2 regions of the Pannonibacter sp. genome follow, and region 1 is predicted to be linked to the other one. Evidence: predicted binding sites of a transcription regulator. Region 1 holds the regulator's gene; the other holds the start of a gene.

What was found. Region 1 encodes LexA, which represses DNA repair genes until DNA is damaged. Its sites were predicted from a motif close to TGTTCNNNNTGTGTTCNG; they were not measured.
Region 2: the regulator LexA is predicted to act here: its motif matches at 2,606-2,623, upstream of ACTIFE_RS12395 (ImuA family protein).

What each region holds. Positions count from the first base shown of each region.
Region 1 covers NZ_JBHYDX010000009.1:8,399-12,816, forward strand. The annotation lists gene ACTIFE_RS08095 (PaaX family transcriptional regulator C-terminal domain-containing protein) at 63-1,013, opposite strand; gene lexA (transcriptional repressor LexA) at 1,183-1,899, shown strand; gene ACTIFE_RS08105 (ComEC/Rec2 family competence protein) at 2,087-4,237, opposite strand.
Region 2 covers NZ_JBHYDX010000016.1:6,639-11,056, forward strand. The annotation lists gene ACTIFE_RS12385 (GNAT family N-acetyltransferase) at 1-718, opposite strand, end outside; gene ACTIFE_RS12390 (lipopolysaccharide biosynthesis protein) at 715-2,091, opposite strand; gene ACTIFE_RS12395 (ImuA family protein) at 2,723-3,604, shown strand; gene ACTIFE_RS12400 (DNA polymerase Y family protein) at 3,630-4,418, shown strand, end outside.

The DNA.
Region 1 (4,418 bases):
GAAAATACGCCAACGGCAAGCCATGCCGCAGCACGCCGGACCTGAATCAACCGGTCTTCACGTCAGGATGAAACGCCCGCAAGCCGCGCCTGCCGCTCCAGCACCTCAGGCGGCGTTGCCGTGAGTGCGCCGCCAAGGCCGGCAAAACTGGCGACATGCGCATCAGCGGCGGCACTCAACGCCAGATAGGTCCGGGCAAAAAGGGCCCTCGCCCGCTCGCCGGCCCAGTCGTCCGGCAACGCCGGCCGCGCAAGCCCCGGATCACGCAAGGCCAGGGCACGGAAGCCATGCACCAGCAACAGCCTTGCAGACAGGGCACTCAGCCCGTCCGTCAGTCGCTCCCCTTGGGCGAGCAGCTGAGCCAGCGGCGAGAACCGGGCCATGAACGCATCATATCCCGCTTCCAGCTCGCCAAGGTTCCAGACCCTGCGCACAGCCGCGCGCAGCGCCGCGCCGTCAGTCAGATCACCGGGCGCAACCGCAAGCCGGGCCCATCCGGCGGGCACTGGACGCTCACCGATGGCCAGCGCCAGCCCGTCACCCAGCCGAACGAAGCCTGCCGCCTCCAGCCCGGCGTCGACAGTGGCTGCATCACTTTCCCCACCGCGCAGGGCCAGCGTGAACCCGAGCTCACCTGCCCCTGCCGACAGCGTATAAAGCCGCGCAGCAGCGGCACTGAACTCGGCCCGCGCCGCATCGGTAAGCCCATAATAGCCAAGCCGCCCGACCCGGGTGCCTTCAAGCCGCCCGGTAGCGACAAGCCGCGAGGCGGCCGTGCGCACCAGCGTTTCACTGATCCCGACACGGGCGCAGGCCTCGATCACATTGCCGACCCACAATGATCCACCGCGCGGCACCACCACATCGCCATACAGAGTGACGATGAAGGCCCCGGCGCGCAAAGGCCGCCGGCCAGCAAACTCCTCGACCAGACGGTCGACCGCGGCCGCCGCCGAGCCCGGGGCGCCAGACGCAATTTGGGGCGTTGTGTTCATCTGCATCGGCTCGGGCATGGCAACGGAGATCCGGTCATTTGCCCTTTCCTAGCCGCAGTTGGTCTCCCCGTCCATGACCCCATCACGCGGAACATCCCGCTAACTTCGCCTTAAGACTTGTGGAACACAGTGAGAACGAGTAATCTGCGTTCATGATTTGTACCGCCTCCCGCCACGGGGATTCGCCATGCTGACCCGCAAGCAACACGAACTGCTCATGTTCATCCATGAGCGCCTGAAGGAAAGCGGCGTTCCGCCCTCCTTCGACGAGATGAAGGACGCGCTCGACCTCAGGTCGAAGTCGGGCATTCACCGGCTGATCACCGCGCTCGAGGAACGGGGCTTCATTCGACGTTTGCCGAACCGCGCCCGCGCCATGGAAGTGGTGCGCCTGCCGGACTCCATGTCGCCAGGGCTTGCCGCCCCGCGCGGCAAGGGATTTTCGCCATCCGTGATCGAGGGATCGCTCGGCAAGACCCAGCCTCCCCCACCCGCCCGGTCCGAGCCAGAAACCGTCAGCGGCATGACCAGCATTCCGGTCATGGGCCGGATTGCCGCCGGTGTTCCGATCGAGGCAATCCAGACCCACAGCCATACCATCAACGTGCCCCAGGACATGCTGGGGCGGGGCGAGCATTTCGCGCTGGAAGTGCGCGGCGATTCGATGATCGAGGCTGGCATTCTCGACGGTGATACGGTGCTGATCCGCCGGACGGACGCGGCCGAAAGCGGCGACATTGTCGTGGCGCTCGTCGATGACGAGGAAGCGACGCTGAAGCGGCTGCGCAAGAAGGGCGCCTCCATCGCGCTGGAAGCGGCCAACCCGGCCTATGAGACCCGCATCTTCGGCCCCGGCCGGGTTCGGGTTCAGGGCAAGCTGGTGGCGCTGTTCCGCCAGTATTGAGCCAGATGCAAATGCTGCAGCGCCGGCGCTGCCTGCGAGCCGGGAAGTAGCTGGAGCCGTCCGCCGTTTTCAGGCTGCGTCGGCGTTGCCACTGGTTCTGCTGGCCTTGGTCGTCGGTGTGGTTGTGGTCGTGGGTGTGGTTGTGGGCGTGAATCCACCAGCACACTCCGCCCGCTCGTGCAGAAGATCAGCGCGGCGCATCCGGGTCCGGTCCCGTCACCGGGAGCTGCCAGGGCCGCGTGCCACCGGGGCGGCTGTAGCGAATATGCGAAACCCTTGTTTCACCGGCGACGGTCTCCAGCCACAGCGCGGCCCCACCGAGACGGCGGCTGCCACCGTCGAGGATCAGCGGAGCAGTGCAGTTGGGGGGGGCCGTCAGGCCGGTTACCAGGATGTCAGCGGCAAGGCAGTCGCTTTCAAGAGCATCAGGCTTGCGCGGCATCGCAATGTGCAGCGGTGGCGGATGACTGGAGAGCGTTTTTCCTTTGGCCGGCCCGGTGTCCATCAGGCTGCCTGCAGGAGACCGGCTCCTGGCCGGTGGATAGGCCGCAACGACACAGCCGAGAGGATCGCAGCTGGCCTGGTCGGCGCTCTGTCGATGACTGGCGAACCGGCGCTCGGGCACGCCTTCGCCGGTGAGCCAGACTTCAGCGCTGAACCCGATCCGGCCGCCGGTGATGCGCAACGTTCCGTCCCGGTCCCGCGCCGCGATCTGGGTGCCGCGATCACTGACATAGATGTCAGGCGGGCGGTCAAGGCCCCACAGGATCAGGCCAACCAGAGCCGGGCCGACGGCAAGCAGCCGCTGCAGACCTTCGGCGAGAAACGCCCAGAATACAGCAACTGTCAGCAGAAGCCCGGCAAGGGCTGGCAATTGGCCGATGACCCCGTCGCTGTCGCTGAGGCTGGCCGTGAAGCTGGCCGCAGCCAGCATGAAGGCGATCCCCTGGCCCATCACGGTGAGAGCAGGAGCTGCAAGGCCGAGTGGCTGCATCAGGAAGGCCGCCACTCCGGCAGGCATGATGACCATGGAGACGGCTGGCATGGCCAGAAGATTGCCGAGAAGTCCGTAAGGCGCCAGCCGATCAAAATGGTGAGCCGCGATGATGCCGGTGGCAAGGCCGGCGATCAACGAGGTCGCTGAAATGCCGCACCCCCAGGTCCATAAGCGGTGAACCAGGTGGCGCAGCAGCCCGTGGTCGGACGGCCTGCGCCGGCCGGCGCGGGCGCGTGACCAGCGCCCGTAGTCGCCATAGGCCGCGATCAGGCAGATCACGGCAGCGTAGGACATCTGGAAGCCTGGCGCGAAAAGCTCCTCCGGCCTCAGGGCCAGCAGCAGCAGCCCTGACAGCGCGACACTCCTCAGGCTGAGCCCCCGCCGGCCGGTCATCAGGCCAATGAACACCAGCCCGATCATCAGATAGGAGCGCTGGGTGGCAATGCTTGCCCCCGACAGGAGCAGGTAGCAGGTGGCGGCCAGCAGCGCGGCCGCGGCAGCAAAGCGGGAAATCGGCAGGCGAAGGGCAAGCGTTGGAAACAGGGCGAGCCCGCCAAGGACGACCGCATACATGCCACCGGCAAAGAGCGCCATATGCAGGCCGGAAATCGACAGGACGTGCGACAGGCCGGCCTCGCGCAGGTCCGCTTCAGCCTGGCGCGAGATTTCGCCGCGCAGGCCGACGAGCAGCGCGGCGGAGATGGCGCTCTCATCCCCCTTGCCAAGGGCCGCATCGGCCTCTTGCGCCACATCGATCCGAAGCTTCTGGATCGCGGCCATGAAAGACAGCCAGGCACCGGGTGGACCCAAGTCAATCCGCTCAGGTGCCCCGAAGACAAAGCCAGTGGCCCCTATACCACGAAAATAAGCGGCGAAGGCAAAGTCATAGCCTCCGGGGCGAACCGGTCCGGAGGGCGGCAGCAGGCGTGCCCTCAGGCGGACGCCCTCCCCCGGCAGGAGGTCGCCTCCGCTTGTTCCCCGCAAGGACAGCCGGACGCGGCGCGGCATCGCCTGGCGGCCAAGGCCCTCCGCAGAAGATAGCTCCATCACCAACTGGCTGCCGGCGGCGGTCGGAACCCGCTCGATCACCCGGCCGGTCAGGGTCGCGCTGCGCGGCAGTTCCAGCACCGGCGCGGCGACGCTGGCTGTACGCCAGGCTCCTGCCGCAACGCCGCAGAACAGCGCCAGGGCAAGCAAGGCTGCCGGCGGCAAGCGTCCCTGGCGGTGCGCAACAGTTGCGGCGAGGAGCCCGCCGCCGGCAAGGCAAAGCAGAAGGGCCAGGGAGGGCTCAGCCGGCAACTGGAAATAGAGCGCGATCCCGGCTGCGAAGGCAAAGGCCACATGCAACAGCCGGTGATCCTCGGCTATGCGGCCGGACGGGCGGCTTCTGTCCTCCCTGGCTGGTTGCCTGCGTGCCGCAAGTGTCGTCCACAGCCGATTCGCTGTTGCGGTTGCCCTGGTGGAAGAAAAGGATAACCGGGACGCCGTTGAAGTGCTGGGCGGGGCGTCATCCACCGCCGCA
Region 2 (4,418 bases), on a different contig from region 1:
CGGCCACGAAGCTGCGCGCGAAGGCGTCGGTCTGTCCGTTGCTGGCGAGCGCCGTGCCCGAGCGCCCCTTCCAGCCGGCAGCTTCCAGGGTCAGGAAGTCCTCGAAGGCGGACAGGGCCGCCGCACCCCGGTAACTTTCCTCGCGCACGTCGCCAAGCTCCTGCAGACGGCGCGCCAGCCGATCGTATTCCTTGCGCCGCTTGCCGGTCATGACCTCTGCCAGCTGCTGCGCCCCTTCAGCGCCTGCCGCATGGGCCGCGCGGTCCTCGGCGGGTCCTTGCGTAATGGTCCAGCCGCTTGCGCCCTGGCGCAGCAGGCGGGCAACCGGCCCTTCCAGCGGCAGGAACGGGATATCAAGGCTGCTTGCGCCCGGCAGGGCGGCAACAGAAGAGGCCGCTTCCAGGAACCCGGGAATGGCGTCGGCAGGGCATTGCGGGTGGACCAGTGGCGTGCCGAGCGGGCCATATTCGCTGGCCCAGAGCGTTGCCGTCGGGACAAGGAACCCCGCCTGCCGTCGCCCAACGGGCGCTGCCATCAGCCAGCGGCCTGTGGCCGCCTCCTTGACGACGGCAAGGTGCAACTGGCCGCGTTTCAGATGGGCGGCATAAGGCAGCAGGAAGCCTGGACCGAAGAACGGATTTGGCTCCAGCGCCTCGGCATAGAGCTGGTTCCAGGCGGTATTTTCAGCGAGCGGGCACAGGCGGGTGGTGAAGGTCATGCGGTACCTGTTCGGCCGGGTGTGCGGTGCCTGTCCGGCAGGAGGGCAAAGGGGACAAACCCCAGCCGCCGCCGTGTCATCAGCGCAAGGGCAATGGCTTCGATGATCATGGCAAGCGATGTTGCAACCGCAGCGCCGATCAGCCCATAGAGCGGGATCATCACCATGTTGAGGCAGACATTGACCGCAAACACACCGGCATAGACAGCGGCGCAGCTTTTCTGGTGGCCGCTCATGCCCAAAAGGGCATCCGCCGGTCCGATGCTGGCGCGGGCCAGGACCCCGATGACGAGGATGGCGATCAGCGGGGCGCCGGCGCTGAACTGGGGGCCGAACAGGGCCAAGAGCAGCGGTGACAGGACTATGAGCACAGTTCCTGCGGCCAGGGACGGCCAGAAGGTCCAGCGGCTCGTCTGCCGGGCATAGGCGGCGAGGGCGCTCCGGTTCGCGCCCTGGGCAAGGCCGGCAAAACGATGCGCCGAGGCTGCACGGACGGCAAAGTGGACAAAATGCACCAGGGCAAGCGTCTTTGAGGCGGCAAAGTAAATCGCAACGTCTTCCGGCGGACGCCAGAAGCTGACCATCACCACGTCGGCGCTGCTGAGAAGCTGGAGAAAGCCCTCCACCATCAGCAGTGGCAGGGATACAGTGATCCAGAGCCGCATTTCGTGCCGGTGCGGGCCCGCCGGGATGCGCCGGTTCAGCTCCCGCTGCAGTGTCCAGGCCTGGTGTGCCGTTACGGTGAGGCTCGCAGCGACAGCCATCACGGCGGCAATGGCCGCTGTGACGATATGGCCGGTCAGGACCAGGGGAAGCAGCAAGGCCAGCAGCAGTAGGGGTCTGTAGATAAAGGAGGCAAGCAGTCCGAGCGCCGGCAGGTCATAGCTGCGGGCGATGGCATCCTGCACGCTGGTCAGCGCAAACAAGGGGACTGCAAGCAGGGCAATGGCTGCCGGCCAGACATACAGCGGATCGATCAGCGACCGGCTCCACAAGATCACTTCCAGCCCGGCCAGGGTGGTGAGACTGGCCGCCGCAAACACGAGGAGACGGCTGGCGCTTAAAAAGCCGCGCAGCCGGTTCATGTCCTTCGCGGCATTGTATTGCGGCACGAACCGCGTTGGCGAGGCGGAGAAGCCGAGGCTGGCCAACAGCCCCAGCACCAGCGCCAGCGTCCAGACGACGGCGAAAATGCCGTAATCCGCAGCGCCCATCCAGCGCGCCAGCACGATCTGGGACAGATAGGCAAGCGCCGCGCCGGCGATGCGGATGGCGAGGATGACGAGCGCCATGCGCCCTGCGCCGGTTGCCAGCTTTTGCCCCAGCTGCTGCCGCAGACCCTGCGGCAGCAAGCCTTGCAGGCGGGAAAACATGGCAGGTTGCCGCGCTGCGGCGCCTGTCCCTGTCCGTGCCGCCCGCTGCCTTGCCACCTGCCGTCTCCGCCTGTCCGGTCCCTTGCCTGCATCGTCTATCGCATGGCGCATTTAAGATTTGGTCATCCCGGCCCTGGCCTCGGCCCTAGCCCCCTGACAGCCAATGGTTCTGGTCGTTCGGCAACGTGGCATGGCAAGGCCGGGTGCCATCCGGGCTCGACCCTTGTGAAATTTTAGCTGCTTGACTCTCGTCTGGAGATCGGGAATCCATAAGAACAGAAAGAGAACAAAAGAACGAGGCATTGAGGGCGCGATGGAAAGGTCCAGAACGGAACCGACCCCGGCTCGCCCGGTGGATGATGTGAAGCATGGCGCAGGCCTGGGGGGAGCGCAAGGTCGCGCTGCGGGCCCCGTGGGGCCTTACGGAAAATCTTTCGGAAGAGATTCGGGAGACTTTCCTGTGTCGTCTGTTGCCGCATCTCTGCCGCCTTGCCCCAAACAGGTTTCGCCTGCCGGGAACGAACAGGAAACGGTGCCCCCGCCCGGTTCCATGCGTTCCCGCTCGGCCCTTGATGAGCTGCGTCGCCGCATTGCCGGACTTGAGGGACGCCTCCCTTCAGACACGCAGCTCATGCCGGTTTCCCCTCCCGCCGCCAGGGCGGGGAAACCGGCCAGGGTCGACCTTGCGGGCAAGCCGGCACAGGCGAAGTCCGATACAGGGCAGGACAAGGCCGGGGCCTCCGGTCGTGTCCGCCTTGGGGTGCCGGAGGTTGACGGGCTGATGGCCTGCGGCGCCGGCCTTGCGCTGGGCGCGCTGCATGAGATCGGCGCAGATGAAAGTCGGGATTGCGGAGCCGTGTCCGGTCTCGGGCTTGCCTTTGTCGCTGCGGTCGCGCGCTCACGGCCGGGGCAAGTGCTCTGGGTGTGTGATCCGATGGTGCGGCGGGAGACCGGTTTGCCGCATGCGCCGGGCCTGTGGCAGTTCGGACTTGATCCGGCCCGGATCATCCTGGTGCTTGCCCGCCGGCCGGAAGAGGCCTTGTGGGCGATGGAGGAAGGTGCCCGCTGCCCGGCGCTTGCCGCCGTGGTTGGCGAGTTTCATGGCTTTGTCCGTGCCCTGGACCTGACGGCCAGCCGGCGTCTGTCCTTGCGGGCGCAGGAGAGCGGTGTGCCGGTTTTCCTGCTGCGCCATGGCGCGGTGGCAGAGCCGGGAGCAGCGCTTACCCGCTGGCGTGCTGCGCCGGCCGCTTCGGGGCCTGTTGCCCTTGCCCCTGGCGGCAGTGAAACCGGGATGGGAAGGCATCCCTTCATCGGCCTGTCACGCTGGCGGGCTGCCCTTGATCGCAACCGGGAAGGATCGTCCGCCCGGCTCACCCTGGAGTGGTCACATGCCGCGAGCAGACTTGCCGCGCCAGCGGCTTCTGACACTCTGGTTTCCGCAACTGCCGTTGGACCGGATCCTGCGGCTGCAGGCGGTGAACTTGTTGCCTTCCCGGGGCGGCGGGCAGGCTGAACCGGCCCGTACGGCGACCTCTGCGGTGACCCGGCCGCAGGCTGTCATCCATGACAGCGGTCAGGCCTTGCGGCTGCGCAGCCTTGATGCAACCGCCGTTGCTTGCGGGCTGCGACCGGGTGATGCCCTGGCCGATGCCCGGGCCAGGGTGCCGGATCTTCAGGTTCACCGTGAAGCCCCGGAACTGGAGGCCGCGCTGCTGGCGTCGCTTGCCGACTGGTGTGATCGTTACACGCCCCTGGTGGCCCTTGAAGCGCCGGACCGTTTGGTTCTGGACATAACGGGATGTGCGCATCTGCATGGCGGCGAAGCCGGGTTGATGGCCGATGCCCTTGCGCGGCTCCAGCGGCAAGGCTTTGCAGTCCGGGCCGCCATTGCGGATACGGCCGCTGCTACCCGGGGCCTGGCCTGCCACGCGACATCGGTACAGCAGCCTGGGGTGCTGGTTCCGGAAGGGGAGGTGCGAAAGGCTCTTGCGCCCTTGCCATTGGCTGCACTTGGCATTGCGCCGGAGGCGGTGGCTGCGCTGTCGGCTGTCGGCCTGACCCGGATTGCCGACATCCTCGGTCAGCCCCGTGCCCCTCTGGCCGCCCGCTACGGCCTGGAGTTGCTCCGCCGTCTTGATCAGGCCCTGGGGGAGGCTGGCGAGAGCATTTCACCCCGGCTCGCCCCGCCGTTGATCCTGGCCGAACGGCGGCTGTTCGAACCGGTGGCCCGGCTGGAGGATATCGAGGCGATCCTGCTTTCGCTTGGCGGGCAGGTCAGCGATGCGCTGGAGCGGCGTGTCGAAGGCGGGCGCTTGTTTGAATTTACC